3 regions of the Ferdinandcohnia jepli genome follow, and region 2 is predicted to be linked to each of the others. Evidence: riboswitches for the same ligand, from Rfam matches in the RefSeq annotation. Region 2 holds a riboswitch; each other region holds the start of a gene.
The links. Region 2 has a riboswitch for cyclic di-GMP ahead of AB3M96_RS02035 (anti-repressor SinI family protein). Riboswitches for the same ligand answer to the same signal wherever they lie in the genome.

Region 1: linked by a shared signal. The riboswitch ahead of AB3M96_RS16430 (hypothetical protein) and the one ahead of AB3M96_RS02035 (anti-repressor SinI family protein) in region 2 are both predicted to bind cyclic di-GMP.
Region 3: linked by a shared signal. The riboswitch ahead of AB3M96_RS18085 (methyl-accepting chemotaxis protein) and the one ahead of AB3M96_RS02035 (anti-repressor SinI family protein) in region 2 are both predicted to bind cyclic di-GMP.

Annotation. Positions count from the first base shown of each region.
Region 1 covers NZ_JBFOKR010000015.1:30,436-41,695, forward strand. Annotated here, with positions in the region: gene AB3M96_RS16415 (hypothetical protein) at 29-484, opposite strand; gene AB3M96_RS16420 (S9 family peptidase) at 661-2,436, opposite strand; gene AB3M96_RS16425 (M20 family metallopeptidase) at 2,436-3,674, opposite strand; cyclic di-GMP riboswitch class I at 4,280-4,369, shown strand; gene AB3M96_RS16430 (hypothetical protein) at 4,422-4,925, shown strand; gene AB3M96_RS16435 (hypothetical protein) at 5,052-5,561, opposite strand; gene fni (type 2 isopentenyl-diphosphate Delta-isomerase) at 6,107-7,135, opposite strand; gene AB3M96_RS16445 (squalene/phytoene synthase family protein) at 7,232-8,059, opposite strand; gene AB3M96_RS16450 (coiled-coil domain-containing protein) at 8,150-11,260, opposite strand, start outside.
Region 2 covers NZ_JBFOKR010000002.1:5,448-16,707, reverse strand. Annotated here, with positions in the region: gene fliB (flagellin lysine-N-methylase) at 1-309, shown strand, start outside; gene AB3M96_RS02080 (asparagine synthase-related protein) at 372-2,327, shown strand; gene AB3M96_RS02075 (paeninodin family lasso peptide) at 2,343-2,513, shown strand; gene AB3M96_RS02070 (HPr kinase/phosphorylase) at 2,611-3,534, shown strand; gene AB3M96_RS02065 (lasso peptide biosynthesis PqqD family chaperone) at 3,535-3,828, shown strand; gene AB3M96_RS02060 (lasso peptide biosynthesis B2 protein) at 3,853-4,350, shown strand; gene AB3M96_RS02055 (nucleotidyltransferase domain-containing protein) at 4,328-5,518, shown strand; gene AB3M96_RS02050 (ABC transporter ATP-binding protein) at 5,533-7,326, shown strand; gene AB3M96_RS02045 (VanZ family protein) at 7,461-7,889, shown strand; gene AB3M96_RS02040 (helix-turn-helix domain-containing protein) at 7,945-8,274, opposite strand; gene AB3M96_RS02035 (anti-repressor SinI family protein) at 8,406-8,546, opposite strand; cyclic di-GMP riboswitch class I at 8,581-8,673, opposite strand; gene AB3M96_RS02030 (YqhG family protein) at 9,053-9,847, opposite strand; gene AB3M96_RS02025 (DEAD/DEAH box helicase) at 9,825-11,260, opposite strand, start outside.
Region 3 covers NZ_JBFOKR010000017.1:70,550-81,809, forward strand. Annotated here, with positions in the region: gene AB3M96_RS18065 (LCP family glycopolymer transferase) at 1-515, shown strand, start outside; gene AB3M96_RS18070 (NERD domain-containing protein) at 1,267-2,136, shown strand; gene AB3M96_RS18075 (hypothetical protein) at 2,392-2,859, shown strand; gene AB3M96_RS18080 (nucleotidyltransferase family protein) at 2,871-3,416, opposite strand; gene AB3M96_RS18085 (methyl-accepting chemotaxis protein) at 3,464-5,143, opposite strand; cyclic di-GMP riboswitch class I at 5,233-5,320, opposite strand; gene fosM (FosM family fosfomycin resistance protein) at 5,603-6,016, opposite strand; gene AB3M96_RS18095 (Gfo/Idh/MocA family protein) at 6,013-6,981, opposite strand; gene AB3M96_RS18100 (YwzD family small protein) at 7,253-7,381, opposite strand; gene AB3M96_RS18105 (hypothetical protein) at 7,534-7,917, opposite strand; gene AB3M96_RS18110 (SEC-C metal-binding domain-containing protein) at 8,069-9,166, opposite strand; gene AB3M96_RS18115 (Ger(x)C family spore germination protein) at 9,589-10,785, opposite strand; gene AB3M96_RS18120 (GerAB/ArcD/ProY family transporter) at 10,782-11,260, opposite strand, start outside.

The DNA of each region.
Region 1 (11,260 bases), on a different contig from region 2:
AGGTGATTTTTAATAATTATGGGAGAATCTATATCATTTTCCCTTTTTTCTTAGCATCTTCATCCATGGCAATTCCAATTGCTGTACCAATACTCATACCAAATGCTATTCCCAAACCAATATTATCCAACATAGTTAAGCCGGACGCGACACCTAAGCTAATCCCTATGGACATAAAAGTTGTAAAATAAGTTCCTTCTGATACCAACTTATGTTTCTTATGAAGATGAGAAGTAACGGAACTAATAAATTGCTTATGTTGTTTAGTAATTGTTTCGTCAACAGTACCGACATTCTCTTTTACTTGTATAATATGATTCTCTAATCTAAGCATATGTTTCTGACATTCTTCACAACTCTCGGAGAAGGAATCCACATTTCCTACAACACGCTCAAACTTATCTAGATTAAGCTTCTTCCCTTTACTAGGAGATTCCTTAAGCTCCTTTATAATCTTAATAATATGATCAACTTGGTTTGACAAGATAGCAACCCCCTTATAAGACCATCTACTATGTATACGAATTCATGTCTTAAAGGTTTCAGCGAAATTTATAGCGTCATATTTATTTAGATTTTCTAGAGCTATATGGACAGACTTCATACCATCTTTGTTAGATCCAGCCTGATAAGATAAATGGTGAGGTCTATCATTCATATTTAAATAAATGCTTTTAAGAAATGTTCTATCTTTTCTATTGCCAATAGTTCATTTTTCTTTTTCGAGAATCCATGGCCCTCATCTTCAAATACCATATATTCAACTTCGATGTTTTTAGCTCGTAAGGCGTTTACGATTTGTTCCGATTCTGATCGTTTTACACGTGGATCATTTGCACCCTGTATGACTAATAGAGGCACACGCCAGTTGTCAGTATATGTTAACGGGGAATCTTCTATCAGTTTTTCGCGGTCTCTAACAGGGTTCCCAATCCACGAATCCATTCTGGCTCTCCAATGCTCTGGTGTGTCATTTACTAATGTAAATAAATTACTAGGACCAAATAAATCGATACATGCCTGAAAATAGTCAGGGTGTCTACCCGCTAAAAGTAACGACATATATCCTCCGTAGCTGGCACCGAAAACGATGACCTTTCCTTTTTCAATTTTCCCTTCTTCTATAGCCCACTCAATTCCGCTAAGAATATCTAGTCTAGGACCTCCTCCCCAGTCTCTTTCTATTTTTCTCATAAACGAGGTACCATAATGAGGAGTCCCTCTGAAATTAGGGCAAAAGAGATTATATCCTAGATTAACAAAGTACTGAAAAAGGCTATCATATCGCTTTTTTATCTCAGCGAATTGTGGACCACCATGAGGGTACACGATTGTATAACCATTTTGATTTTCAGGTTTTGCCTTAAAAAACAATCCCTCAATAAGTTGTCCATCAAATGAAAGATATGTAACTATTTCAGAATCAACTAAGCTTTCATACGAGATACCTGGTATTCTATTAACCATTAATTGTTTCCATTCACCTGAATAGTCTCTTCGATAAATATTTTCCGGCGTTTTAGATGTAGAACCACTGATAAAAATTGTTCCACTCTCAGTAATAACCCATTGTTCAATACTATCTATTGGTATTTCAATTCTTTGTAAGTGTGAATTTTCAACAGAAAATTGATATAAATTATCTCGGACACCTTTTATGGTACGCAAGTATACATATCCATTATTATTTTGAATCTCCACTATATCCTCGTTTGCAACTTCTAAAATAGGAACAAGGGCGCCAGTTTCAAGAGAAAACGTTGCTAGATAATTAAATTCCTTTCCATAATTCGTGACAACATATGCCTCTTGCTCGTTCACGAATTGGACTGCTGCCACTCGATATTCGAATTCCGGATTACTGATGATAGGTATCTTTTTATTATCTTTTTTAATAAATGCATGCATATGAGAGTGATTATGTTTTGTGATATAAGCAAATGCAGTTTCATTTGGACTTACTGCAAGCAGGTGTGTTTCCGCTATTTCTCCAACATTTAACAATCTTTCTTCGTTTGTTTCAAAGTTGTATTCATAGGCGTTGAGGTAAAGTAGGTTTTCATTGTTTGATGAGTAATATATTTTGTTGCCGGATGTACTGTGGAGAAAATGCTTTGTTCCTTCTTTTACAAGGACTGGTTTAGGTTCTCCTCCTAAAAGGGTTGTTGCATATATCTGCATATTCTCATCGCCATCATGGTCACTGGCAAATAGTATTAAATCTTCATTAACATGAATCGATTCTGTATTTTGATTATGTGAGGTGAGTGGGTATGGGAATGGATGATTCACATCAAGCCCCCAAAGGTGGTATCCCCCACTTATATTACTACTGAAAATAATAGTCTGTTCATCATTACTTACTGTAAAACTTTGGATTATAAATGGTTTAAAAAAGCTTTTCGCTGCAATCCTCTCCTGTTTTAAAAATGACATTATATTCCCTCTCCTTTTTGAAGAATGTTTTTTGAAAAAGTTGCTAACACTTTTGTCGTTTCAATAAGATCATCAATTTCTATGAACTCATTAAAACCATGGAGATTATTTTGATTGGTCCCTGGTCCATAATTAATTGTAGGTATGCCTTGCTCGATAAAATATCTTGCATCTGATTGACCTAATACTCCTACTACAGGTAATTCTTTTCCTGAGACTTCCCTAACTGCTTTTTGCAGTTCTGTAATCAAAGGTGAATTTTCTTCCACAACTGTAGGATTGGTCTCGAAACCTCTTAATCTATCAATTTGAATTTCTAACTCATGATCTTGCTCTTGTAACTTACGGAGCACTTGTTCTACTCGTAAGAAAACCCCATCTAGTGTATGCTCAGGTATCACCCTGAAATCAATATCTATCTCACAGCTCCCTGGAACCACATTAATTTTCGTACCACCTTTAATGACACCTATATTTAGAGTTGTATAGTTCATTCCCTGGATCGATGATTTTTCATTTTCCAGTTCACTCTGTAATTCCATTAATGCCTCAATGCACTTTGACATTTTCTCAATTGCATTGATTCCCTGCCATTTATATCCCGAATGTGCAGGTTTTCCTGCAACACTTATTTTCAGATTCATGATTCCTGCCATTGCTCGAATAATCATATTGCTATAGCCCTCAACAACAGCCATGTCTCCTTGAACAATCTTGTTTTCTGTTACATACTTTGCGCCAAATTCTCCTCCAATCTCTTCATCACATGTAGCCGCAATAATGATATCACCATCAAATGGAATATCTGCTTTTTGCAGGGTAACTGCCGCCATTATGTAAGATGCAAGTCTCCCTTTACAATCTGTTGCCCCTCTACCATAGATTTTTCCATTTTCGATATGACCGGAAAATGGGCCATTTCTCCACTTAGAATTATCATCTGCAGGTACTGTATCGATATGTGCATTAAATATCAGTCTTTTTCCTCGATCTTTCCCTTTTAAAGTGGCAATGACACTTTTTCTTGGCTTCTGAAGATTTCTCTTACTTACTTCTTCAAATGGAACTTCTATAAGTTGAACCTCAAATCCAAAGGACATCATCTTTGTTTGCAGAAACAAACAAATTTCCTCGTAATCTCCTTTAGGGTTTTCAGACGGTATCTGTATTAGTTCCCGTAAAAATTGGATAATGTCATCTTTAAGCGAATCTACAGTATTCGAAATGTGGGTCTCCACTTAGACTCAACTCCTTCCATTAACTTTCTATATTTTCGATTAGACAATTAATAATGAAATAAATAAAATGGGTAGTCGTTTTATTTAACTTCATTTTTAAATAATATTTGGTAAAGTATTCTGTTATTACAGTGATAGATCAATATTTATTCAGATTAACTTTTTACTTAATCTTAGTAATTATTCTATACTATTTACAATAATCCTCTTTAAAGTTAAACTCTCGTGCATAGAATAAAGACTCACGAATGATTTGTTAGCATTTCTGGGTTTTTATACTTTTTATGATTCAAATTGATTAAAGTAAAATTGCTTCTAAATACTTTTAATCTGACTTTTCCCCTAACGTTACCTTCGCATCCATTGAATAATATAGACAAATAAAAAACCCTACCTCATGAGAGATAGGGCTACAATGCTTTATACCGGACATTATAAAGACTTTTAGACTAGACTAATAATCATTATACCTTAGTTTAGCTTCGTATTAAAACAATTTTCATATTTAACTAAGTCGCTTCGTTAAAAAAAACAGCATCGTAACTAAAGAACTCTTTTATCATTCCCATATTTTACTGCTATACATTAATGTATATTCTGTTGTTTAATATGAATTGCAAACACATTGAAAAATGTGGGCGCAAAGCTATAGGGACTAAGGTGTATAGTCAACACTATGTCAGCCAGTTGCCACTTGTATAAAGCAAGTGGAGATTCAAATAATAGAATCTCAGGGGGAATTACTAAATGGAAATCGTATCTTCGAGAAAAGAAAAGTTCTCAAAGCCAAATACAAAAAACAGCAGTCTTACTAAGAAAGTCGCTACTATAGCGATTGCTGGTTCAATATTTGTAGGAGCAAGCGCAGCCCTTGGTTCATCTCCTCTTTTAGCGAATGTTGCCTCTTATTTCACGAAAATATTGAATGGCGAATCAGGAGAAATGTCACAAGCAACTTCTGCTAAAGAGACATCAACCCTAGCTGAATTAGATACTTTCATGACAGCTTTAAAAAATAGAATAGCTTCAGAACTTGGAACTTGGAATGATTCAGAGAAAACTCGCGCAGAGGGTGAGATTCAGACTTATAGCGATGACCTACAAACAGAAGCTAATACTCAGGCAACAACTGATATCGCTGATGGTAAAGAACAATTAACACAAGAAGCTAATACTCAAATCGAGAGCGCAAAAGACGCATTAGATGCTAAATACGAACAAATCTTTCCAACTACTACAACAACTCCTTAATAATATCATTACCAGCCTTTTGGCTGGTTTTTACTTTTTCAAAAAATTAACTAACCACTGCTTTTTTTTAGTAACTCTAACGCCAAAAATAGCATTAATTTAGGTACATTATGTATTTAATTTTAATTAAGAAATTTTTTCTGCAAATATATTATTAGTAGGAATATCCCAAATTAATGACAATTGCTGTTTTGCGAAATATATTGCTGCTATTTCATTAAATATTTGATTATCCATGGACATTTCAAAAGTAGTACTATACGTGCTATTGTTGCTATCATGTCCAATTATTTTATATACAATTTTTATCCCTTTAGAGATTGGCTCAATTCTTGGCTTTGTTGCTTTATTACTTTCTTGAATTAGTGTTATTCCGAGCGGCAAAAGATAATAGATACCCGCATTTTCACCTATATGTTGAGATAATATTAATTTATCTAAAATACTCTTTAGTTCCTCATAATCAAAAATACGTTTTTGAACGCAATAAAAATCACGTAACTCATTAATTGTTATTGTTTGGTTTCGGTTAATAAGTCTAGTAATTTTCAATTCATATTTTTGAGAACAAGTAGAGCAAATGCCTGGAATTTCAAGATATGCAAGAGGTTGAAGACATATTTTGCAGCGACTCATAAAATTTATTCTCCTTCTATTCTTTTTAATAGTAAGTATTTGAATGAACATCATCGTATACATAAAAATATCATTAGAGAATAACTTACTTTAGGATAAATACATTTCTAAATTAAAATTATAGCAAACATTCAATCTATATTTTATATTTTTGGTTAAATTGGCTAGCTAAAACGCAAAATTCTAACAGAAAAGAACAAACAAGAGGTTATCCTCCTCTTGTTTTTTTCGCTATTTATGGACCAATTATTTTAAACAGCCATAAGTAATTGGTGATATCTTTACAGACAGACTTGCGTCAAAATTGCTAAAAACCGTAAATCCTGATTACAAACCGTATATTCAAATTAAAAACTGTAAATCCAAATTAAAAATCGTATTTTTAAATTAAAAACCATAAATTAAAATTAAAAACCGTAAAGCTTTTAAATCACTAAATCACAAGCAAAAAAACACACAAAAAAATGCTCTAAGCGAAAAATCACCCGAGCATCTTCTCATTCATAGTAGATATTTTACCTCTTTACCACGAAATCTACTACCATTTAATCAATTTTCAACCGACGTGTCTCATGTAACTCTTGAATACTGGATACACCTATCCCAAACATCGCCATTTGTAGTTCTAAAGCTCTAATTTCCATCATTTCTACTACATCATCAACTGATTCGGTTGCTGCTTTTAGTAAACCTCTTGCGATTCCAACGATGTTTGCTCCAAGTGCAATCGCCTTTGCTGCATCTACTCCGTTCACAATGCCACCACTTGCGATCAAAGGCTGATGTTCACACTGTTTTCTTACGGATAATATACTATCAACAGTTGGGATTCCCCATTCACTAAAACTTTCTGCAGCAATTTTTCGAACCACATCTGTTAATCTCCGTTTTTCAATTTGACTCCAAGAAGTACCGCCAGCTCCTGCTACATCCACGAAAGCCACACCAGCATCGTATAATTTTTTGGCAACATCCCCATCAATTCCCCAGCCAACTTCCTTCACGCCAACGGGAACCTCTAGTTCTTGACATAGCTTTTCAATCTTAGAAAGCAAATTTTTAAAATTCGTATTTCCATCCGTTTGAAGTACTTCCTGTAGACTATTTAAATGAAGAACCAACATATTGGCATCTGTGATTTCGATAATCTTCCTACATTCATCCACACCAAACCCGTAATTCAATTGTACGGCACCCAAGTTAGCTATGATAGGTATGGTTGGCGCATAGTCCCTTAGCTGAAAGGACGAACGAAAGTAATCACTTTCTAACAAAGCTCTTGTAGAACCGAGTGCCAACGCCCAGCCTTTTTCCTCTGCAGCAATGGCTAAGTTTCGATTAATACTCTCGGCCATCTCAGCTCCTCCAGTCATCGAACTGACCAAAAAAGGAGTTTTTAACTGATAATCTAAAAAAGTAGTATTCAAGGCGATGTCTTTAAAATCTATTTCTGGTAAAGCATTATGTATAAAATGGACCCTCTCAAATCCTGATGTAATCTGTTTTCCAGTCACGCTTTCATTCATTGCTATGTGAATATGTTCTGCTTTTCTCTGATTAATTTCTTCAGACATACTTTCACCTCTATGCGTACTTTCTAGAAACGTACTTTTTATAAAAGAACTTGGCAAACCCACTTTACCAAGCTCTCTTTATTAATGTTCAAATGTTTAATCTATCTGAATTTCTTTTACCGTTTGTTCTACTTCTGCACGTGTAATTTTTTCACGTCCATCTTTCATTGCCTTCAACGTTTTATGCGCAAGAGCAAGTGGAAGACGGCAGAAGAGTAGAATACTTTGTTTGTTCAGTGACTTCATATATTCGTCTGCTTTGGCTAAGTTTTCGTCTGCATATTCAAACAGCTCATTGCGAGTCCACCCATCAGGTACAAAACTCACACCACGTTCCACTAAATCTTCCTTTTGATTACGCAGAATATTTACAGCTTGAAGCCCACGACCATACCCAATCGCTAGGTTTCGATCAGCTTTTACACCTGCACAGAACTCCCATAGATCTGAAAGCATCACTCCGACAAGTCCCGCGACGTAATAAGTGTATTCATCTAAATCCTCACGTGTACGGATGCTCCAGTTTGCTTTTGCCCACTTCGCCATTCCGAATGCCATTTCACTACTAGCATTCATCACATAAGGCAGTGTACTTTTCGGACACGCTTGGAGCCACTCACTTAAACGTAGAGTAACTTCAGGCAGTTTACTTTTTACTGGCTCAAGAATCTGTAAATACTTCTCACCATTGAATGGTTGTTTAAACAATTCACTCATCTGCGTTAAAATTGAGTGTTTTACCTCATTGCTCAGTTCTTCATGGTCTTCAATTTCATCGATTGCTCGAAAGGATAAATAAGCACATGCAACTGTATGTTTTAATTCCTTTTGTAAAAATGTTATTGGAATATAAAATGTACGGCTTGTTTCTTTTAATACACGCATCGCATCTTTCGGGAAATTCATTTCATGTTTTATATTCATTTACTCCACCTCTAAATGCCGCCTATATTAGCCACAGGTTTTGTTATTTCTTTTAAAAATCTAAGTTTATAGTATCACATACTATTATTCTTATTGTAAAACTTCCTCACCCTGGTAGATCCGATAAGCTGGAACAATGGTGTCTGACACAATTTCTTTCCCTTTTTCTCGAATGAAGTCCAATTTGTAGTAGGCTTCAAATCGTTGGCTGATCTCGGTTTTTACCAATTCTGGCGGCGTAACCACGATGAATTGGAACTTAAGCTTTTCGGCAACCGCAAATATTGGGTCAAGGACGTGTGCAGATGCTGCTTGTCCGAATGGATTATCGCAGACTAACGGAACCCAGCTTTGGTCGGTTTCACTTTTCACTGATAATAACATCATCATCATAACCATTCGGGCTGATAGCTTTTGTCCTCCGCTACCGTCGGATTTCGTCTTGGAGCCTTGGTTAATCGTTTGCCAGGTTGAATAATGCTCTCTTTGCGGTTTTCCGTACATAAAGGCATTATCAGTTCTCATGTTATAGACAAGTAATTCAGGATATCGGTTTCGAAGCGATACAAATAGAATTTGCTCATCGCTGATAAGTTGTTTAATTTCTTGGTCTAACGCCAAATTATTATCATCAATTACGTCAAATTGTTTCGTAATTTTAGTAATGGCGGAAACAAAATGCTGCTTTAATAACGGCTCAATATCTTCTGCCTTTTTAGGTAAAATGTCTTCTTTCAGTTGGACAAGTGGAAACGTTCCTCGCTCATTTTTAAGTCTCATTTTTGCAATCATGGAACGAATCGCCTCTGAAATGCTCATTACCTTCATGCTGGCGCGGCTAGCCCAGAAGTTTTGCGCCTTCTCTGCTCGTTCTTTATCACGTTCTAATTGTTCCAACCCACTCTGTGAGAACTTCTTCATATTCTTAACAACGGTTTGGATATGGAGATAATGTCTTGTATCCATATGGTCCAGTGTAGTTAACACTTCATTTTTGAAACGCGCTTCCCAATCCTTACCTTCGATTGTAAGCTTCACATTACGCAGTGATTGCTCGATTTTTGCATGCTTCTCTTGACCTTTGTCCTGAATCGCTTGATGGTCTTCGCACCATGATAAAATACTAGCCTTACCTTGGTTCTTTATTTTATCAATATCGTTTTCAGTAAATGCCGCTGCTTCTTCCTTCAGAATAACCGACAGAGTCAATAAGTCCCCTTCGTAATTCGTGATATTCGTTTCTGTCTCTTTTTTGTGCTTTTCCGCCTGTTTTATTTCCTCATTCGTTATTCTAGTTAAGTCTTTAATTTCTAACTCTTTTACCTCTAAGTCTAAGTCTTCCCATTCTTCCGGCTGTTTTTCATGCTTGGTAATCTTTTTCCCGGCCTTACCACGTTGTTCGGTCGCATGTTTTAGGGACGTTTCAGCAACGGTCACAGCCGTACTTTGTTCACGTTCCTCTTTTTCAGCTTTCTTTGCTTCACGATTAGCGGTTTGCAGCATCGTTTCCAATATAGGTAACGGTTCATCTGGTACTGAAACTTGCTTCCAATCCTCATTAAGAGTAGTTAGCTTTTTCTCTATTTTCTTCTGTTCCTTTACTTCCGCTTCCTTTTTCGCCTGAATAACAAGTAATTCGAAAGCCTGTTCTTCCTTTGATTTTTGAAGCTGTTTTAGCTCTTCAATGCTTCCATTTAGCTCATCTACCACATGTAGTGAAAGATGAGGAACCTCTTCGCTTAGATCAGCTTTTTCTTCATTAGGAAAACCCGCTTCTTCGATAAAAAAGGCAATTTCTTTAATATTTTGTTCAATTGTAAGCTTCCATTCAAAATAGGTTTGCTTCCAATTGGTTTGGAGTTCAACGAAATTTTTATGCTCTTTTCCTATTTCCTGCTGCGCAGCTGTGAAAGCTTCTCTTTGTTTCTCTTTTTCTATTTTCACCCGTTTATTTTCTTCATGCAGAACTTTTTTTTGCTCAAAATCCTCTAAAGAGGCTACGTCTTTTGTAAGCTTTTCTATCTTTCGATTTGTTTTCTCTAGCTCTTCTTTTAGCTGAAGCTGGATTTTTCTTTCTTTTTCCTCTTGTATTTTGATTTCAGTTAACTTTGTCTTCTTCGAAACAAGAGCATTTTGTTCCTGGTTAATTGCTTTTTCATAATCACTAGAAAGCTCACTTGATGAAAATCGATCGATTTCTTTTAAAATACGACGTAATGATGTTTCTGTTTTTTCAATTTCAACAAGTATCTCTTTCTTATCTTCTATCTGTTTCGCAATCTCAATTTTCCAGCTAGTAAACTGATTTTTATCGGTTAATAAGTCTCTTTCTGTTCCATTAATGATCACAAAGGAAAGTTCTTGGTGGTCATTATTCATTTCCTCACGCAAGAAAATCGGTACAGGACTCTTAAACATCCTTCCGGAAAGAACCTGCTGGTTAATCTTATGCCATTGATGACCACTCACAACCAATCCATATGGAAGTAGTGGATACTTTACTAGATTACTTGCCATTTCCTCCACACTTAAAGATTGTAGAAATTGACTTCCATAAAACACATCAATGCCAGTCTTCACATCGATCCATTCCTTTAGTTCCTTCACATCGTTATTCGGAATCCAAAAGTGCTCATCGTTTAAGGAGTGGTCCAGCTGTGTTTCCCACAGTTCTTTTTTAATTTGCTCACCTTGTTCACGGTTTTGACTCAGTTTTTCTTCTACCTGGATGGCATACTTTGATAAAAGAGAATGAGTAAACTGTGGCGTGACATCTTCCAGTAAACCATGAAGCATACCATATAATGTTGCTTCTTTTTGTTTTTGAGCTTCATTTGCAGAATGTAAGTCCTGATATTTCTCTTCTGAGAATTGAATAGATTGGACAAGTGTTCCATGTGATGTTGCAAGCTGATTTTGTCGGTTGTTTGATTCTTTCTCTTTTATCTTCAGCTCTTCTAATCTAGCCTTTCTTTCATCAATCTGGTTGGATTTACTCTCAATAAATCCCTGTAAGTCGTATGTGATCCGGTCACCAAATTCTTGTTTCAGGGCCTCTTCCTTCGATTCGAAGGCATGAATCTGAGAATATAGCAAATCGATTTCACTACCAAGCTTTGCGATATCCTTATTCTTTTGTTTCTCTTGCCTTGATAGCTCATCTTCACTTTTCTTTAAATACTTTTGGTACCCATAGAACTG
Region 2 (11,260 bases):
CATGAGTATATATTAGAGAATTATTTAGTTAATTATTGTTTTAAAAGCTTGTTTCCTCTTGATAAAGAAAAGGACGTGTTTAATGCTTATTGTTTGTTAATCGCTAACTATTCACTTGTAAAAATGCTAGTCATCGGAATGATGGCTAAATATAAAGAATCATTCAATTTAAATAATGTTATAGATATTATACAAACTCATACAAGAAACGTGGAGCACCATCAACATCACTTAGTTCATATGAGAGAGTTTATAAAAGAATATCAACTTAATAAATTTGAAGAGATGGCAATTCTTATTAATAATTAAAAGATTTGAAATGTTATTTCTAACCTTTTATATAATGACATTTTGATTAGTTGGAGGTAATTATGAGTGCAATTGCTGGAATATACAATCTAAACGAAGAACCAATATCTCCAGTACAAACAAAGAAAATGATGGGAACATTTCTTCAATATCCCGCAGACATGATACATACATTTCATAAGGACAATATCTTTTTAGGATGCCATGGTCAATGGATTACTCCGGAGTCAATTGGAGAAGTATTACCTTTGTATGACTATGAACGACAAATTTATATTACATCAGATGCTATTATAGATAACCGAATTGAACTTTTTGAAAAACTCAACATAGACGTAGGTAAAAGAAAGACAATAACGGATGCCCAATTAATTGTAATGGGATATTGTAAATGGGAAGAAGAGGTACCGAAACACTTAATTGGAGACTTTGCTTTTATAATTTGGGATGAAAAAAATAGAAAACTCTTTGGTGCAAGAGATTTTTCAGGGTCACGAACACTATATTACTATTCAGACCAATCAAGAGTAGCATTTTCAACAACAATCGAATCTTTGTTCACACTACCCTATGTTGACAAGGAGCTAAATGAAGAATGGATAGCTGAATTTATTACGATACCGAGTATGGTTGATGCAATCGATACTAACTCAACCGTATATAAGCATATCAAACAAATTCCACCTTCACATTCCATAACAATTACTAATAATAAAATTAACCTTTCTCGTTATTGTAATGTCGTAGTAGGACAGAAGATAAAGTTTAAAACAGATGCCGAATACGAAGAAGCATTTAAAGAAGTGTTTAACAGATCTGTAACAGATAGACTTCGAACTTACGGTGAAGTAGGCTCGCAATTAAGTGGAGGTCTTGATTCTGGGGCAGTAGTTAGCTTTGCAGCAAGGGCACTTAAAAAACGTAATAAAAAATTAAATACATACAGTTTCATTCCTGAAAGTAATTTTAAAGATTGGACATCAAAATACTTTGTATCTGATGAGAGACCATTTATTAAGGAAACTGTAAATTTTGTAGGTAATATAAATGATCATTACTTAGACTTTCCAGGGAAAAACGCTTTTTTAGAAATAGAAAGTTTTCTGCAAATTAATGAAATGCCATACAAGTTCTTTGAAAACTCTTTTTGGTTAAGTGGAATAAATGAGTATTCAGCAAAAAATGGTACAAAAATTCTATTAAATGGTGCTAGAGGTAATTTTTCTATTTCTTGGGGTTCAATTGAAATTAACTTAAACTATTACGCGAAATTGTTGAGAAAAATGAAATTAATTCATCTTTATAAAGAATTGGATTTATATTGTAAAAACTTCTCCACAGGGAAATCAAATGTATTACCAGCAGTTATAAAAAAAGGTTTTCCTATATTAAATATGTTTCTTATGAGCGAGAAATCCTTTGGTACAGATGAATTTCCAAAATTAATAAGCAATTCCTTAGAGAAACGCACAAATGTTTATGAAAAGCTTGATTCATTTGGGTTTAATAATGACCATAGAAACAGAAATAACTTATTCAATATTCGAGATGAACACTTTGAGAAGTTATTTTTTTGGAATAAAACAGGAACAGCATCTACTAAGCTATCTTTAAGAAACTCATTGTGGGAGAGAGATCCCACTAATGATTTAAGGGTGATTCGATATTGTTTGTCTATCCCGGAGGACCAATATTCAAAAAGAGGATTGGATCGATCTTTAATTAGAAGAGCAACTAAGGGTGTCCTTCCAGAAAAAGTAAGATTTAATAATAAAAGTCGTGGTATTCAGTCCGCTGATCTGATACACAGACTAACACCTGTTTGGAAACAGTTTATCGATGAACTCCATCAAGTGTCTACTGACGATAGAATAGGTAAATATATTAATCAAACTATAGTAAAAAATGTTGTTTCTAAATATGAAAATATACCTCGTCCAGAATATATTTTTAATACTGACTTTAGAGCCTTAACTAGGTGTCTAGTTTTCTATCGTTTTATTAAAAGTTTAAACTAGAAAGGGGGTGATAGAATGAAAAAAGCGTGGAGCAAGCCGTCAATAGAGGTTCTTGAAATTGGTTTAACAATGGGTGGAGACGGAAATGCAGTATCGGATAGCTATTGCACTAGTGAACATCCGAACATTAATCCTGACGGGAAGATAAACAAGGCATGTGTTCATCCTGATCTGTTAGGAAGTTAAGATTAAGCACTTTTAGTTTGGAAGTTTATGTTAAGGGTACCCCTTATACGATTTTTGTTGTCTAAGGGGTAAAAATATTTACACTCTCGGGGGAACTATGACAAATAATAAGGGAAAAATAGGCTATATAGCTTTTGGCTTAAACATATTAAGTGAAATTGCATTCCCTGAATTGCAAAAAGAAGATTTTGATTATACTTCGACTGATATCGAAGTAAAAGATTTAGGTTTTTCTGATGAACAGGAATCATCAATATGTGATAATTTTGTAATAAATGAAGACCTAGTTATCTTTCGAGTGCCAAATGTTGCAATTTTTTCTGTTCTAAATGGAAATCAAATTACTATTAATAAGTTTAAAGATGTTAATGAAGATCAATTAAGGCTTTACTTACTTGGTACTTGTATGGGGACTTTGCTTACACAACGGAAATACCTATCCTTACACGGCAGTGCCATCGAAATCAACGGTAAAGCCTACGCAATCGTTGGAGATTCAGGTGCAGGTAAATCAACACTAGCGGCTGCATTTTTACACAAGGGATATAAATTAATTAGCGATGATGTAATCCCTGTTTCCTTTAACGAGGATAACATCCCAATGGTGACACCTGCCTATCCTCAGCAAAAGCTGTGGCAGCAGAGCTTGGATAACTTTGGAATGGAATCTAGTAATCTAAGACCGGTAGTTGATCGAGAAACTAAATTTGCGGTTCCGGTTGTTAATCAGTTTTGTAATGAACAACTGCCACTTGCAGGTGTTATTGAATTGGTAAAAACAGCTGATGAAAATATTCAAATGGAGAAGGTTCAAAACCTTGCACGATTACAAACCCTGTTTACTCATACCTATCGTAATTTTCTTCTTGAACCATTAGGGTTATTTGATTGGCATTTTCATACAACGACTAATCTTGCGAGTAAAGTAGATGTATACAGACTTGAAAGGCCAACAACTCAATTCACTGCACACGATTTAGCGGATCTTATATTATCAACAATTAAAAAGGAGTCAACTTAAATGATTACAAATCAAGATATTACTGTAAATTCAGTGGTAACTCAAGCTAAGGGAAATATCGTTAGCGACATGGGTGGTGAAAAGGTAATGTTAAGTGTTACCCGTGGGAAATATTTTAATCTAGGTGAAATTGGTGGGGAAATCTGGGATTTAATGTCTCAACCGTTATCAGTACAAGAGATAGTAACCCAGTTAGTTACTAGTTTCGATGTAGATTCAAAAGAATGTGAGGAACAAGTAGTTGATTTTCTAGAGAGTCTTAGTAAGGAAGGTCTAATTGAGATTACGAATTAGAATTCTACAATGTGAGGATATGATATGAAATTTTTAAAAAGTCTAATACTATTTTTATCTTCTAATAATCGTACGAAAACTCTATTTATAGAAGCTTATTTTATGTTGGCTTGGGCCCGTTTTTTAAAAGCAATACCTTTTTCAAAGGTTGTTCCTTCATTAGGAGATCCGATGCAGGAAACCTCTTATTTCAAGAAACAAGATGATATCAAAAATCTAAAAAACATATCAAATGCCATTCATATTATGAGTGGTTATACATTTTGGGAGAGTCAGTGTTTAGTAAAAGCAATTGCAGGTATGAAGATGTTAGAACGTCGAAAAATTGAAAGTACGCTTTATTTAGGAACAGCAAGGGATGAGAATGGAAACATGATCGCACACGCTTGGTTACGCAGTGGAACCTTCTATGTTTCCGGTGCTGACGGTATGGAGAAATTCACGGTAGTGGGTAAATTTGCGAAACGAATTAGTACTACTGGATTACAGGGAGAAAACAATGAATATCAAAAATCAACTTGATTTAACAAATATACCACGTGAAACTCTACTTCTTTTAGAGATTTGTAAGTGGGAAGATGTGGTAACCCTTCCACCTAATCAGAGAGCTTTGTTTGATAATATTGATTGGGAACTATTGATGGAATTAGCTCTTCACCATCGAGTATATCCATTCATCTTTCCAAAATTGAAAAGTCTTGAAGAAAAGCTTGTTCCAGATAATATCATGCAACAACTTTCGCATTATTATCGAAATAATACGTTTAAGATGCTGCAATTATGCGGTGAGATGGAACAGGTTAGTCAACTATTTCTAAAAAATGAGATACATCCTCTATTTTTAAAAGGGCCAGTTCTTGCTACAGATTTGTATGGTGATTTATCCCTGCGTACATCCGGGGATTTAGATGTTCTTATTCCAATTGAAGATCTGCAGAAGGCTGAGGAACTTATCTTACGAGCTGGATATGAGAAAGATGAATACATTCAATCGGTTTTGAATGACTGGAAATGGAGACACCATCATTTTACTTACTTTCATCCATCTAAGGGTATCAAACTTGAAATTCATTGGAGATTAAATCCAGCTCCAAGTATGGAACCCAGCTTTTCCGACTTATGGAAGAGAAAAAGAATCTACTCAACAACAAGTTTTCCTGTCTATATTTTAGGAATAGAGGATTTATTTTTATTTCTTGTAACTCACGGAGCAAGACATGGTTGGTCTCGTCTTAGATGGCTTACAGATATTCAACAAATTGTAAAGAAAGACATAGATTGGGTGTCACTAACTCGCCATGTAAGAAAATATAAATGTAACCATATTGCAGGCCAAGCATTGGTTTTAAGCGCACAATTACTTGGTAGTAAAGGTTTATCTCATCAACTGGAGCCTTTAACAACAGGAAAGCGACCATTCACATTAGCGCAACAGGCCATTTTCTATATTGAAAAAATGGTCAACTTACACTCTGAACCATTACCCCAAGAAATTTCAGACTATCATAAAAAACATTTGTTATCATTAATGACCCTTAGACAAAAGGTAATCCATACTCTTAGCACGTTCTATCCGTACTATACTGATGTTGAAACCTTGCCACTACCTAATAGATTGCATTTCTTATATTTCGTCTTACGACCGTTTCTCTTACTTTGGAGGAGAACAAAGAAGTATTCCTTGAATTAATTGGAGGTTAAAAAGTGGAACATATTCTCTATTTTTATAAAAAACTAAGTACATTTGCTGGCAAGAAGCTCTATGTAAACCTCCTAGCTATGATGATTATTAGCTTACTAGATGGTATTGGGATTATCATGCTAATCCCATTAATTACCTCTAGTGGGCTTATAAGTATGGACTTTGGTAATCTTTCATCTGCCTCGTTTATTTTTGAGTATTTGAATAGAATAGTAGAAACACTAAGTTTCACTTCTATTCTTATAATCTTTGTGGTGGTAGGAATTCTCCAAAACCTAATCCATCGGTATCTAACCATTCAAAATACAAAAATTCAACATGGATTTTTCAGAAAGCTCAGAATTGAAACGTATAGTGCATTATTATATTCAAACTGGAACTTTTTTTTAAAAAAGAGAAAGTCAGATATTATTAATTCTTTAACAGCCGAGATTGCACAGGCTAGTGCAGGAACAAATACATTCCTACAGTTTATAACTGCTATTATTTTTACAACAATACAAGTTATCGTAGCTTTTATCCTTTCACCTAAGATTACACTCTTTGTTCTTTTAAGTGGTTTTCTCTTAACTCTCTGCTCGTATAGTTTTATTAAAAAATCAAGAGCATTAGGTAAACTGAATTGGCAGTTCGGCCAGAGTTACCTTGCTGGAATCACGGATAGTTTTAACGGTATAAAAGAGATTAAGAGCAACAATTTGGAAGAATCACGGATTAATTGGTATAGTTCTATGACGAAACAGCTACATGATGAACAAATTAATTATTCTAAGCTCAAATCGTTATCCCAATTTAATTATAAAGTTGCCTCCATCATTCTAATAGCTGTATTTATATACTTTTCAGTAACATTTTTCAATACCGAAGTTGCGCAATTATTACTGATCGTTGCAATTTTCTCTAGGTTATGGCCACGTATTACTGGGATTCAAGCTGGTTTGGAGCAAATGGCAACAATAACACCAGCGCTTAAAGCTGTTATTAAACTACAACAGGATTGTTTGGAAGCTAAAGAAATAGTCGAAGATATTGAGCAAGAGCCACTCAAAATTGCTATAGGTATAGAATGTAAAAATGTGTTTTTTAAATACAGCGAGGGTGATCAAAAATATGCATTAAAAGGGATAGATATTTATATCCCTTCCTACCAAATGACAGCAGTAGTTGGGCGATCTGGGGCTGGGAAAAGTACTCTGATTGATTTATTGATGGGGCTGAACCAACATGAATCTGGGAAGGTTTTGATTGATGGTCAACCATTATCAAGTTCAAATGTAATGGCATTGAGAAAATCAATTAGTTATGTTCCTCAAGACCCTTTCCTATTTAATGTAAGCATTAGAGATAATTTATTAATTATTAATCAAAACGCAAGTGAACAACAGATTTGGGAGGCACTTGAGTTCTCATCTGCTGCTGAATTTGTGCGGAAGCTTCCGAATGGACTTGATACTCTTATCGGTGACCGTGGTATTCGACTATCTGGCGGAGAACGCCAAAGAATAGTATTAGCTAGAGCAATTTTGCGTAATCCTTCTATATTAGTCTTGGATGAAGCGACAAGTGCATTAGATACCGAAAACGAGTCGAAAATACAAGAGGCAATCGAACGGTTAAAAGGAAAAATGACAATCATTGTTATTGCACACCGTTTATCTACTATTCGTAACGCTGATCAGGTAATTGTATTAGATCAAGGAGAAGTGATTCAGCAAGGTGGTTTTCACCAATTAGCCAAAGACAAACGAGGAATGTTTAGTCATTTGCTTGGAAAGCAAATGGGGGCGAGTTTGTAAAAAGTTAAATGTATGCTCATTACAAAATATGTATAAAATGATTATATTATTTGAATGTTTTAGATATTAAAGGTAGGTATTATATGATAAAATTAGCTCTTTGCTTTGTTTTGAGAATTTTACCTGTTTTGTATATGTTTTGGATCTGGGTTCAGTCTAGTACCTTTAATCCAAGCTCGTTTGAGGGTATGCATTCAAAAATTGGCATACCTGTTTTTCTGTTTCTTGGTGCAATACTTGAAATAGGCCATTTATTTGAATTTGCAATTCTATATTTCCTGTTAATTATTGCGTTTCTTACATTTGGAAATTTAAATATACAAAAGGAGATCGGAGCCTTTTTGATAGCTTTTCTGTATGGCGTATTAGATGAGATACATCAATATTATGTGCCATTTAGATCTACGTCTACTTTTGACCTGGTGAAGAATACAATAGGTATTATCGTGATTTCTTATATTATTCACAGGAGCTATTACAAAAATATATACTCTAAACTTGGAGGATTACTTAGACGGATCCCTGATAACCCTAGAAGGAAAAAGCCTAACATTCCGTTATAAATAAAAAAAGCACTCAAGAGATGAACTTCCCATTTCATCTTCCTGAAGTGCTATTTTATTTGTTAGATTGTTTCCACTTGTTAAATTCAAGGAATTCCTTAAATTCTTGCTTTGAGACTCCTGATTTCATTGCTTCCTGAACAAGCTGGGCCCAGTCAGAATCAAGCTCTTCTATCTTTGCTTCGTGACCTTCTTCATGGAGTAGTATATTAACTGAAACTCCGAGTACGGAAGAGATTTTTTCTAAAAATTGAATAGAAGGATTTGATTGGAGGTTGCGCTCAATAGAACTTAAATATGATTTCGCTACTCCAGCTCTCTCTGCTAATTCTGATAAAGATAGTTTCCTTTGTAATCGGTATGTTTTGATACGTTGGCCAATCATTACGTTCACCTTCCTTCATATATGATTATAACATATAATGAAGAAGTTTGTTTTGTATGACGAACGATTTTCAACAATTTTTTCACGAAAAAGGCACCGTGATAACAGAAACGGAGTGGCAAGATGTAAACTTAACCGATCATCGTATCTAGTCCGTCAGCTTTTTCAATAAAGAACGCTTTAATTTCATTTTCACTAATTCCCATTTCTAGTGCTTCCAAAATTAAGTCAACCCATTCCTGATCTAGTTCCTCATTAATTCGTTTCATCATACTTTTCATTAACCTCCCAAAATACATTAGTATTCCAGGCAGTCCAGCCATCGTAATTGAAATAAACTCCAACCTTAGACCTGTGACTTTGCGTCCCCATCTTTCAATAGGTTTGCCTTTGTCTGTTCGAAACCCAGCTGACTGACCTAAAACGATAGTCTATATATGTATAGAACCTTGGTATTACATTTAGAAGTATAAATGAACAAATAAAAACATTCTGTAGAAGGATGTCGATGTCAAAATATTTTTAAAACTTAAGGCAATTCCCATTTCTGTTGAAGAAAAAGCGTTTATTATCCGCTATTATGTAGAATTACCTCGAAATGAAGGAGGTTCGACCTAGTCTTTGTAAACTTTTGAATAGCAGAAGTTAACAAACAGGTCGAAAGTCATGCCTGTTTTTGTAGCTTTTCCAACTATTTATAAGTGATTTGTCGAACGTTTTTTCTAAAATAACCCACAAAAAAATGTAACCTATCCCCTAAAACAGAGATAGGCTAGATTTATATGGCGTTTTGACATAAATAGAACAATCCACCATTGATGATTTCGACAATAACTTTTGGTTCATACTGCTCACGTAATGCTTCTTTTTCAATTTTGTAGCTTTCGGGCTTTTCTTCGACATCTTCATAAAATGAATTTAATAGGGCCAAGTCCTCATCCCAACGCTTGCGAGCATCATCTGCCCATGTATGTTCTTGGCTCTCAACAAAACCACGGATATATTGTTGCAGACGATTCAGGCCACTCTGTGGTTTTATGAGCGGTGACATTGTATATGTTAAATCTGGAATCTTTGGTTTTAAATCAAGCTTATCAAGCTTTTCTTGGAATTCTTCAACAATACTGCCGTTAATAAGCTGAATCCCAAGTGACAGTAATATATCGCGTTTACGGTCACATTTATAGGAAACTTTCACGTTTAAGCCTAGCCATGGATAAAGCGGGGTATTTCCCTGCATCATTGGGGTTGTCTGTTGATACAACCTGATATAGCTTGCAAGTTGTTTTGTTGATTCGAAAATTTGGTGCAAGCGTGGTGCCCCGAAATGAATGAAGTCACCTTTCACATCATCTGCTGTTTTGTCTCGGTCGGTGATTAAAGTGAGTTTCATTGGATTTGGTGTTCCACCTGTTTTTTCTACATACGTCCAATAAAAAGGTCGATTCATCAATTGTTTATCCAAATCAATTGTTAACTGTACTGTCATATAACCTTGTTGTCTCTCGAGAATTTCACAATGGTTGGATACAAAGTATTTTTCGAGAAAGTTAACGATTTCCTGTTGCTGCATGCTGTTCACCACCATCTTCTTCAGCGTAACTAATAATTGAAGTTAAGTTTTCCATCTTAATTTTCATTTCTCCTTCACTACGAGACCGTAGAAGGATATCTTGGATATGGTCTTCAATGTTTCCAATATCTAATCTCGTTAAAATTTCGTCTAGCTGACCAATAACTCGTTCAAATAAATTAATTTTTTCATATAAAAGCTTCAGAATATGTTCTTCAACTGTATTTTTTGTGGCGAAGTTATAAATATGAACATCCTTTTCCTGTCCAAGACGGTGAATACGACCAATCCGTTGCTCAAGTCTCATCGGATTCCAAGGTAAATCATAATTAATAATATGATTACAGAATTGCAGGTTAATACCTTCACCGCCTGCTTCAGTTGCAATTAACACTTGAAATTTCCCTTTAAATAATTCTCTCATCCAGTCTTTCTTTCCACGCTTAAAGCCACCACGGAAAGGGACCGATGATATTCCGTTCTGTTGAAGGAACCATTGTAAATACATCTGTGTAGCCCGATATTCTGTAAAAATAATAACCTTATCATTAATTTGTTTAATTAATTCAACTGCTTTTTCTGCCTTAGAATTTTGAGACACCTGTTCTACTTTTTTCATAAGTCCCATAACCAAATCCTGAGGGACCTGAACACCGTCTTCATTCTTTTTTTCTAGCATCTTTTTCAGTGTGAAATAAACGGCTTCACGACTACTACACGCTTCTCTTTGTAGAGTTAAAATAGAGAACATGCTTGAAGCAAATGGTGAAAAGCTTGAACGATAGGCTGTAATTGCGTCATATAATTCCTGTTCAGTTTCAGAGAATTCAATCGGTACAGTTTCAACCCTACGTTTCGTCCACTCAATCCCTGTATCATCACGGCGATTTCGAATCATCACCTTATTCACTAATTCCTTTAAATGCTCATGGTCTTCAATGGATTTCTTTTTCTTTCCATATAGTTCATCAAAATAAGACTGATTCCCTAAGTGACCTGGCTTAAGTAAGGATACAAGATTAAAAATCTCTTCAATTTTGTTTTGAATAGGAGTTGCTGTTAACAATAAGCAAAACTTCTTTTTTAGATTTTGAACAAATTCATAGTTTTTGGTTTTGTTATTTTTTAACTTATGAGCTTCATCGATAATAATGAGGTCATAATCCTGTTCATATACGATTTCTCGGTGTGGGCTGCGTTTTGCAGTATCAATAGAAGAAACAACTACATCATACTGCTCCCACATATAACTTTTCTTTTGTTGGACAGCAGGTATATAGAACTTTTGATTTAATTCCATTGCCCATTGTGAAACAAGGGATGCTGGTACAAGGATTAAAACCTTTTTTACCAATCCCCTAATCATGTATTCTTTTAAAATGAGGCCAGCTTCTATTGTTTTTCCAAGCCCAA
Region 3 (11,260 bases), on a different contig from region 2:
TTGAAAAATTCTTAGATGTTCCGGTAGACTTTTTTGTTGAGATGAACATGGAGGGATTGCAACAAATCGTTGATTCACTTGGTGGCATTCAAGTTGAAAATACCTTGGCGTTTTCATACGATGGTTTCGATTTCCCAGTTGGTACATTAAATCTGAATGGGCAAGAGGCACTTAGTTATGCGCGCATGAGATATGAGGATCCAAAGGGTGACTTTGGTCGACAGGATCGTCAGAGACAGGTGATTAGTGGTATTATTGACGAAGCCGTTAGCCCGGCAATCCTAACGAAGATGGATGATATTTTTGAAACAATGGGCGGCAATATGACAACTAATATGAGCTTTGATGAAATGAAAATTGTGCAAGCTAAATATAAAGATGCTCGAAAAAATGTTGAAACATTTACTATGCAAGGAACTGGGCAAACCATTGGAGGCGTATGGTACTTTATTGTGCCTGAGGAAGAGCGTCAGGCTGTGTCTTCGAGAGTGAAGCAGCATTTGGAGATTGAATAATAGATGAGTTAGTTGCAACCGGCTTTTGAGCCGGTTGTTTTTATTTTGGGGTATCCGTTGGTTTGTATGCTGAGGGGGATATCGTGATTGTGGTGATGTGCAATTATTCTTTTTATTCTTCTGAGCTACTATGGTAAATGCCGTAATATGCAATTATCTGCAGTACTGTTCAAATCTCTGCTGTTAGTATGCAATTGCGTATCGCTAGTATGCAATTAGTGGGTGTTAGTATGCAATTAGAGGGTGTTAGTATGCAATCGGAGGGTTGTAATATAAGAAAAGCGATACAGCCAGCTTAGGTATGTTGGCTGCTTGATTGTTTTTTCTAAAAAAGACAAATTTATCATTTAACTGGGGTGGAGCTGGATCTGGGGGATATGGTGAATGTGGTAGTATGCATTTATTCTATTTATTCTTCTGAGCTACTAGGGTAAATGCAGTAATATGCAATTATTATATTTTTTATGCAATTATCTGCGGTACTGCTCAAATATCGGGGTTAGTATGCAATTGTGTACAATTATTATGCAATTATAGATATTATTATGCAATCCCCCAAAAAACTCGTGTTTTTTTTCTGGAATCAGCAGGATTTTACGAGTTATTTATAGAAATTATGTGTTAACAAATAAAGGAGTTGATACAAATTAGGAAAAAACCAATTGAAATTAGAAAACTGGAAGCACTTCGACCGAGAATCAGTACAGACAATCCCAAATATGAGAATGTAAATGAATCCTTCAGAAAGAAAATGAGTGGTTATAACGGTGAGAAGTCGCTTGAGTACTATTTAAAGTTCTTTCCCGATAAACAATACCACATTTTTAAAAATCTCCGCCTTTTAGATCCACTTACAAATACCTTCTTTGAAATTGATACCTTGCTAGTATCCAATACCCTTATACTTGAACTAGATGCCAAAAGTCATAAAGGAGAACTTCATTTCGACCATCACTTTGACCAAATGCACCAAACTTATGACGATAATAAAATAACGTATGCTTGTCCTTTGTTACAATTACGCAGACATGAGGTTCAACTTAGAAGGTTTCTTGAAACAAACAAAATTCCTGTGCCGCCCATTGAATCGCTTGTTGTTATTACTAACCCTTCCACCCGTTTAACTGCTACTTCAAATCACCCAGGCATTCACAAAATAATCAACAGCCCAACCCTTTTACCAAAAAAAGAGTTACTTGAAAAGAAACATAAAAAAGTAGTATTAGAACATAAACAAATTCAAAAACTATCTAGACTTTTCAAGAAACTGCATACACCATACGATAAGAATATTCTCAAACGGTTTAGCATAGAAAAAGGCGAACTTCTAAAAGGAGTTTTCTGTCCAAAATGTGGCTTTTTACCAATGGATCGAACTCCAAGGCAGTGGCGTTGTACAAACTGCGGCCATGTCTCTAAGACCGCTCATCTTCAGGCTATCGTTGACTACGGTTTGTTAATTGATAGCAAGATCACAAACAAAGAGCTTCGTGATTTCCTGTTGCTACCATCCCGAATGGCTGCAACTCATATCTTTAAAACATTGAGACTAGAATGTACCGGGAATACAAAAGGAAGGGAGTATTTGTTAGGTAGTATTTTGGAACAGGAAGATGAGTAGCCGTTGCTTGCAGGTTGATTGAATAGTTCGTGATGAGAGATATAGCTAATATGCAATTATTTTATTTGGTATGCAATTAACATGGTTATCCTTCAAATAAATTAACTTATTATGCAATTACCACATGCTATCCTGCAATTATAAAGATTATTGTGCAATGAGCCTGACCCTGAGTTTTCCTATAGAACCTGATTACATGTTTTTACCTCCATTTTCACATACTAGGAAAAGATATAGTTGTTTTAGGAGGTTTACATGAAAAAGGTTCTACTATTTATGTTGTTTTTACTACTTTTTGCCGCTTCTGCTGTCCAAGCTGCAGAGGAACCTCAATATTTCGGTGTTGGCGCCACGGTTACAAAATTAAAAGACGGAATCTACTCGGTAAAAACAGAAGGTAACAAGGAAAACGAGGGTTTTGTGTTCACGCCAAAAGATATTAAAGGTGGAGAAACATATATTTTCTCTGTTGAACTCCAAGGTGCAACAGCTATATATCTAAACGTAGATGAAACAGACCCGAGAGGTACATTTTTAGCTGAAACAGTATCACCGGTTATCTCAATCCATGATGTATGGAGAACTGTCCAACTTGAGGTTGAACTGCAGGATAGCACTTCGCAAATTGATGCCATGGTACTAACCAATAAACAAGAAGCAACTGAGTTTAAATTCCGCAATGTAAAAGTAACGAAAAAAGAAGAAACAGACGCGCCCGAGTGAGCGTGTCTGTCTTATTTTAGTAGGTTTATGATTCGTTCTTTTAACTCAAATGATAGTGGTTGTTTCAATGCTTTTTCAAAAATTGATGAGTTGGTCAAACCATTTAAATGAAAATAAGCCTCAAGCAACTCCACTTTCTCCTGTTTCCCCGGAATAAGCCAATACAGCACAAACCAATCCTCTAACGAACACAACGGAATCTCAACTCCACTTATTTCACGAGTATCAGCCACAGAACACTCGCCAAAATCCAGCTCGTATACCCCTTCACTATGCTCAATCGCAAACCCGCCCATCACATCGAAATCAACTTGGTTGGCTGTGTATTTCGAAAAATGTCTTGTCCGAAAAGGCTCCTTGCTCACAACTTCCTTCGCTACAGCAAGACTCGAAAAAACCTCACGTACCTGTTCAACATCCTCAACACTTACTAAAATATCAACATCATTCGGATCATCCACCAACCCATGAAAATGAAGCAGCAGCGATCCACCGACTCCCCACTTAATATTCCGGCTATTGAGTTCGTCGCCAATCATAGCTAATGTATCTAACATTCAATGTTCCCCCATCAAAAAAGGCCTGGAACCCAGACCTCCAAAAATTACTTTATCTTAAACTGCTGAATTAGTGTATTCAGCTCTCCAGCATTTTCTTCAAGTGCTTTTGCACTCTTCGCAACTTCATCCATTGAGCTGCTTGATTGTTGTGCAGTTGCAGATACTTGCTCAACTCCTGCAGCTGATTCTTCTGCTACAGATGCAATGCTTTCAATCGAAGCGTTGATTTGTTGTGAGTCATCTAACACATTGTAAAGTGACGCTGACATTGCTTCGATTTGTGTGCCGATTTGGTCGATCGTCTTTTTCAGTGCGTTGAAGGTTTCACCGGTTGTTTGGATTTGCTCCGTGCCTTCTGTAACCGATTGGTAGCCGTCATCCAATGACTCTACCACTTGTTTCGATTCATTTTGGATTTCCCCTACGATGTCAGTAATTTCGGTTACGGATTTGCTAACTTGTTCGGCAAGCTTACGAACTTCATCTGCTACAACTGCAAAGCCACGACCATGTTCACCAGCACGGGCTGCTTCAATTGCTGCATTCAGTGCAAGTAGATTTGTTTGCCCCGCAATTTCTTTAATTACTTTTACAAGCTGAGTAATTTCATTTGTTTTTTGATCAAGCCCCACTACCTTCTCGTGTGAGATCTTCATTTTCTCATTAATTTTGTTCATTTGTTGGATGGACATTTCCATATAAGAGCTTCCATCGTTTGTCATTTGTAACATACCTTGCGATTGGTCTTTAATATCGTCGCCTTTAACGGCAACCTGCATAATTTCTTGTGAGAAGTGTGACATTTGCTCGATTAGTGCGGTTGACGAAGATGCTTGTTCTTCAGCACCATTTGAAATTTCATGCATGGTTGTTGCGATTTGCTGACTTCCCGCCATCACTTCATCAGCATATTGCGCAAATTCTTCACTTTGACCGGTTAAATTATCTGACACCACGGCCATTTGTCCAATCATACTACGTAAGTTTTCATTCATCTCATTAACTGAATTTACAAGCTGGCCAATTTCGTCCTTAGACTTTGTGGCGATTGGCTCAACAGGGAGCTCACCTTTTGCAATCTGATTCATTCTAGCTGCAATTTTTTTCACTGGTCTTGCAATTACTTCAGAAGTGTAAAATGCAATTGCCATTCCGAGAATAATAACCACAGCCCCAACAATAATTCCTGCAAGGTTGATCTGTTGACCGTAATTTACAACTGCGTTCCCGCTTGAAACTATGTGTCTTTGTTGGTCATTCGATAACTTTTCAATCGACTCCATTAACCCTCTGGCCGTAGGTTGAACAAAAGTACCGAGATTGTGTCTAGCTAACTTGTCATCGCCACTCTCATAAGGAGTAATGACACCCGATTTAATCGCTTCTCGCCATTCAGCTGTATTTTTCAACAGAGTGTCTATTTCTTTAATCTTCAGTTCACTTAACTCTTTGTTAATGACATCAAAATTCACCGTGTAAACATCAAAATCATTTTTATAGGAAATTTCCCCAAAAAGTACGTATCCTCTTGTTAATCCAGCGCTCTGCGCAATATTGTATTTTAGATTCTCAAGCTGGATAAGGACCGGCAACTCTTCAGACACCATTTCCTGAGTCTGGTCATTCATCGTGGAAACCGCGAAGTAGTTAAAGACGGCTAGTCCCACGCAAAAAATAATAATAGCTAGAAAACTCACGATTAATCGTATTCGGATACTTTTCATGTATTTTTACCTCTTTCACAGTTTGATAACGCTTTTATAAAAAAATAAGACCATTCTCAACATAGAATGGCCAACGAATGCAATCATTTATTGGTAACCAGGCTGTCATGGTACTTTTGTACTGTAGACCCTATGGTTTTGCGTCCTGTCCTTTCGGAAAGTTTGCCTTTTCCTATGTAACTAGTAGACTATACTCCTAGTATACAGGCAACTACAGGATTCAACAATACACGACAAAGGAATTATCTAAATTTGTGAACTACTTTTTCACAACCAAATCTAGCAGCATTTTTAAAAACTCATCCGCACTCGCTGGCAAAACTTCTGGTAACTCTATATTTGCTCTCATCTTCTTCCCTCCTACTCTAGTTTTCCTACCTTCTCTAGTAATCTAGTATTACCAGGAATTTGATAGATATACATAAAAGAGGAAGAAAAAAAGCCAGCATAACGCTGACTTTATTCGAAAAATTCCATATGGTGTTTTTCTTGTTTGTAGTATTGAATGCGGTCTTGAAGGGTTCCGGTGTGGAACTCAAATTTGTGACCGTCTGGGTCTGTGAAGTAGATTGATTGTTTGTCTTTTTCGTCTCGGGTGCGGCCGGGTAAAATCGTGACGTTCAGCGCTACGAGTTTTTGGTGCATTTTTTCATAATCTGCTTCATCTATTGTAAAAGCAATATGTGTATATGATTGATGAATTTCATTTCTTGGTATGTTCTGTTCTTCATTTAACGCTAGCCATAATCCATTCAGGTCAAAGTATGCGGTGGTTCTCCCTTTTACAAGAAACTTTGCACCGAAAACTTCCTGGTAAAATTTTATCGAAGTTTCGAGATCAGACACCGAGAATAACAGATGGTTTATGTTCATCTCACTTGTTTAAGTGCTCTCTCAATTACACGCATGTTTTTGATTGTTTCTTCAATAGAATATTTAAGTTGTTTTCCGGTTAACACTGCTTCAGCAAAATGCTCAACCTGAAGCTTGTATTGATCTCCTTGAACAGTTTCGACTCTTTTTTCAGAAGTTGTACTAACTTCGATAGTACCATTTCCATCCTCAATATCCGGGCGAAATGCATATTTTACAAAAATAGAGCCGTTTGTGCCTACCGCTTCGTATTGTGCTTTATACTGTTGTTCGAAGCTGCAATCAAAGCTCGCTAGAACTCCACTTGGAAATGTGAGCGTACCGGCAGCAGTCATATCAACACCGTATTCAGGGTGCATGGTTGCAGATGCTTTTACATCGGTAGGCTCTTCACCAGCTAGAAGGCGGCTCGCATGAATGGTGTAACAGCCAATATCATATATTGCGCCTCCACCAAGTTCACGGTTTAAGCGAATGTTCGTCGGATCACCATCATGTGCAAATGAAAATGTTGAACGGATTAGTTTAAGGTCTCCAATTTCGCCGGAAGCGATTATCTCTTTCACGCGATCATGCTGCGGATGGAACTGATACATGAAAGCTTCCATGAAAAGCACATTATGCTGATTGAATACTTCGGCAATATCCTCAACCTCTTGAGAAGTTAATGCAGCAGGCTTTTCACACAGCACATGCTTACCAGCCTTCGCTGCTTCAATCGCCCACTCTTTATGTAATTGGTTTGGCAGTGGAATGTAAACCGCGTCAATATCAGGGTCATTTAGTAAGTCTTTATATGAGTTGTAGAATTTCGGAATATCTAATTCTGCAGCAAACGCCTCGGCCTTCCCGCTTTCGCTCGCAACCGCAACAACCTCTGCGTTTTCAGCTCGCTTCATAGCCGGAATCAGTGACTTTCTCGCTATATTTGCCGTACTTAAAATACCAAATCGAACTTTCGCCATTGTGATGCCTCCTTTTTAGTAGATAACAAGGCTATATTCTCATATTTTGGGTGAATGTGGAAGGTTTTGTGGAGGTAAACTTAATGTTAGTTTGTTAATCCGACAAAACTTGGACGGAATTCGGCAATAATTACAATATTCCGGGAAAACTTGCGCATAATTCGGCAATAATTTTGTTAATCCGGCAATAATGGGATATAATCCGAAAAAAATTAATATTCCTGCGATTAACTATTAATCCACAAAAAAATCCAGAGGAATCTCCTCTAGATCACATACTTGTACATTCTTTTAGTTTACCAACAAGGTCGCGCATTACTTCCTCTGTTGTAATAGAAGCCGTTTCTTCTACCTTTTTCTGAATCTCTAACATTATATTTAATAGTTGTTCTGAACTCATTTTAATTACCTGCCATTATCATTTTTTCCAATTAAAATCCATTTTACACTATTCTAGAAATTTAGCAAAGGAAAAATTTTGTAGAATTCGTGACTTTTATACTAGAAAACAAAAATACCCCCAAAGAATGGGGGTATTGCATCATAATTTATTTAAAACGGAGTAGGTCCAGGTGGAAAACCTGCAAAGCTATTATTATAGAAGGCAGCATACTTAATTTCCCCTTTTTCATTAACAAACGGAACAGCGCCTAGTCTAAAGTCTTCACCAGTATTTGGCTTAACCACTTGAATAAGGTCCGCACCTGCAAAGCTATATCCTTCAGCTTCCTGTGCTTTTTTCAAATTGTGAAAATCTGTTGATTTTAAAATATTCGCTACAAGTTTATTGCGTTCTGCACCATCAAGGTAAATAAATGGACAACCACAGTCTTCTTCGTTCTCTCCACCTTCATGCGCAAACACCGCATTTCCCGTACCAATTAACACGAGTAAAACTAGCAATCCACTACATAAAAACTTTACGAAGCCTTTCATTCTACTTCACTCCTTTTAGTAGCTTTCACATAAAGATTATACGAGCATCCGACAATTTCCTTCATTTTCCGATAAAATAAGGCATAAGAACTATAAATGATAGGTCTATTTTCCCAAAACAAAAGCTTAGGCTCCAAAGAACCTAAGCTTTTTACTCATCCTCATTTAAAAGTTCATCCATATACTCATCTAGCTCAAAATCTAGTTCGTTAACGAGATTCGTATAATGTTGAATTTCTTCAGCTAGAACTTCTTCAAAATCCTTACGTCTTGTTGAGATACTTGTAGCTGAAACTTCGAATTCTTCCGCCAGCTCTTTGTAGGTCGAATAGCCGCCATATGGATAAATATCCTCCACTAAACTTATCAAAGAAGCTGCGTATAATTCTGTCTTTTTAATGGTTGGATTTTTGCGTTGGCAGTAGAGAGACCAAAGTGTAATCCCCATTCCAACGATCACTTCATCATACCCATAGCGAAGCATCCGGTTCTCGAACTCGAGCGATACCAATTTTTGTAGAGGCGTGTCCCAGATGAAGTCTGCCGTACTGGTTCCCGGCTTCCCAAACATAAAGACAGTAAACACGTTGATGTAGTGCTTCGACATGAAGTCTACTGGACTCGCTTCACCGCTCGCCTGATAGAGTTCAAGTAGTGACCCCGACATCCCTTCCGCAACATTAGTCGGTAATTCAAGAAATGTTGTGAAGAAGATGGAACTCGCACCAGCAGGCAGTAGCGTGCCAAATAAGAAATATCCAACATCGATCTCTGTTTCAGTTTCATAGATTCTAACTCGGTGCTCGGCTTTTGTAAAAATATCTTGAACGGTTATATATGAGTTTTCGATTTGTGTAATGGTATACGCAGACGGTCTTGCCTTTTTCCAACTTTGTAAAATCTCTCTCGTTCTTGGTCTGCTATGTTTTTTAGAGAACGTATCAATGTATTGTTGCAAAATTGTTTTGCCCTCAAATTCTACGGACGTAACCACCCAAACTCGAGCAAAAAAATCAAAAAGATCATATGCATCGTCAGGAAGATCTTCGAAGCTATCTCCATATTGTTGGAGATACTCCTCGATTACGTCAGTATACATATCCACAGAGAATTGGAAAACATCCGTTTGAATCTCATTCAGTTCATTCTCAAGCAGCTGATTTATGGATACAATATCGTTTTTACCACAGCACTTCTTATACTTCTTTCCGCTGCCACACGTACAAAGCTCGTTGCGTCCAATTGTCATCATGGAATGTACTCACCCTGCTTTCAATTCTTTGACTCTATCATATCATACTTTTTCTGGTTCATTTGATGTTGTTTGAAGTGGTAAGAGTTGCTAGTGGCTAGGTTTTGTGGGGGATTTGTGATAAAAGGTGGAAAACGAGTCTGTTTTTGATCGATTCGAGAACTTTTTTAATGCATGGTGGAAAAATATCATGTGGCTTTGCGGTAATTCAGGGGATTTAAGCTGGTATAAAAGCATTTACGATTTTTAATTTTCATTTATGGTTTTTATATCGGATTTACGGTTTTTAGCGGGGATTTATGGTTTTTAATCAGGATTTACGGTTTTTAATTGAGATTTACGGTTTTTAGCAATTTTGGTAAGGCAATTCATAAAAACACCAAGCCAGCAACAAAAGTCACTGGCCATAAAAATACTCCCTACTCCCAATCCATCCCCGTCCTTCTTATCGTATAGTCAAAACTCACCTTAATTTCCATATCCTTAAACACCTCAGCCCATTTGTCCTCTGTTTTCACTTCGGTTTTCCAGTAGGCACTGTGTTTCGCTCTGATGCGGGCACCTAATCCAAGTACATCAGAGCCTTTCTCTTGTAGTTGTTTTAATAATTTCATGCAATTTTCTTCTGTAATTTCATTTGCCTTTTTTTCGATTTTTTCTACGAGTGGACCATTCAAGGTTGCGCCGATTGCTTCATCTATATTTGCGTCAACTTCCACCTTAATCGTGGCAGTTGGTTTTCCATCTTTAATATCAACTTTGATATCCGACTTTCTCTCTTGGGTTTCAACAATAAAGACTCCATCATGGTCATCCAGGGACAGACTGATCGGATATCCGCCGGAGCTTTTTTCCTTCATATCCATAAACGTGCCAATCTCCATCGGGTTTGTCAGACCAACCATTTTCTCCCCACGAAAATACGCAAGTCCGTCAACCAAAATCCGGTCATTGTTGATAACCTTGACCCCAGGAAGAACGGGATCAACCCCCATATCCGAGACATCAATCCAAAACTTCCCCAAATATTCACGTGGGAGTTTTCCGAATCTCACTGCATTATCAAGAGTATCCGACAGATACAATGCCGGCACCGTTTCAAGCGGAGGCGCTGCTCTTAAAACTTTCGCTGCATCCTTTTTGTTGACTATCATCCAGGCAGTTCTTCTTACTTCATAGTTACGCCTGAGATATTCATTGATATCACCAATACCAGTCTTTGCAACTTCATCTGACAAAACAATGATTTGCAAATGACCCAAGTAAAGTTTTTCTGCAAGCTGCTGTTGAAGATTGGCCATTGCGTCACGTAATGTATGGCCGTAGGTTTCCAGGATCCAAGCTGTTTTCTCGGAACCCTCACCGCCACCACCTTCAGGGCCAAGTTTTATTTTACCAGGAAGAGCAATTTGCGCAGTCACTTTATACGATGGATTTTTTTCTTCATCCGGAAATTCTCCTGATTGATGTGTCACCTCATTTTCACTTTCATTTTCCGCAAGATCAACTGCAAGCCCTAAAACGTTCGCTCTCTCCTCCAGCTCATATCGGTCCCAACAGCCTGATAAAAGGAAAGTCGCCGCAAGTATGCAGACTAAACTTCTAACATTTTTCATGCAGAAACCTCTCCTTTTTTTCGAAGCTTTGCAAGTATCAATAGAAAAACCGGATAAATGATTGTTAACGGTAAACCGAAAAAGGTCGCAACCAATATATAGTCATACATTTCATAGATATTTCGTGGTAATAGTGCAATCACGAATATAACTGGCGTACCGAGTAATGCAATCACTCGATAGTTATAATATCGAAATAATTCTCCAATCCCTCTTACGATTAAAAAATAGTATGAAAGCTGTGTTGTAAAAACTCCGTAAATCCATGAAATAATGAGGATTGCATCCACTCTTGCTAAAATATCACCTGGTATCGAGATCATTCGGCCAAGGATTAAGGTTGGCCAAATCATTTGATGTACCTCTTCCTCACCAAACACTCCCACCACCATAATGACAATAAACATGACAAACAGGCTGGCAATGATAAACCCCACCATTCCACTTTTTACACATTTTTTCGGTTCCTTCATAT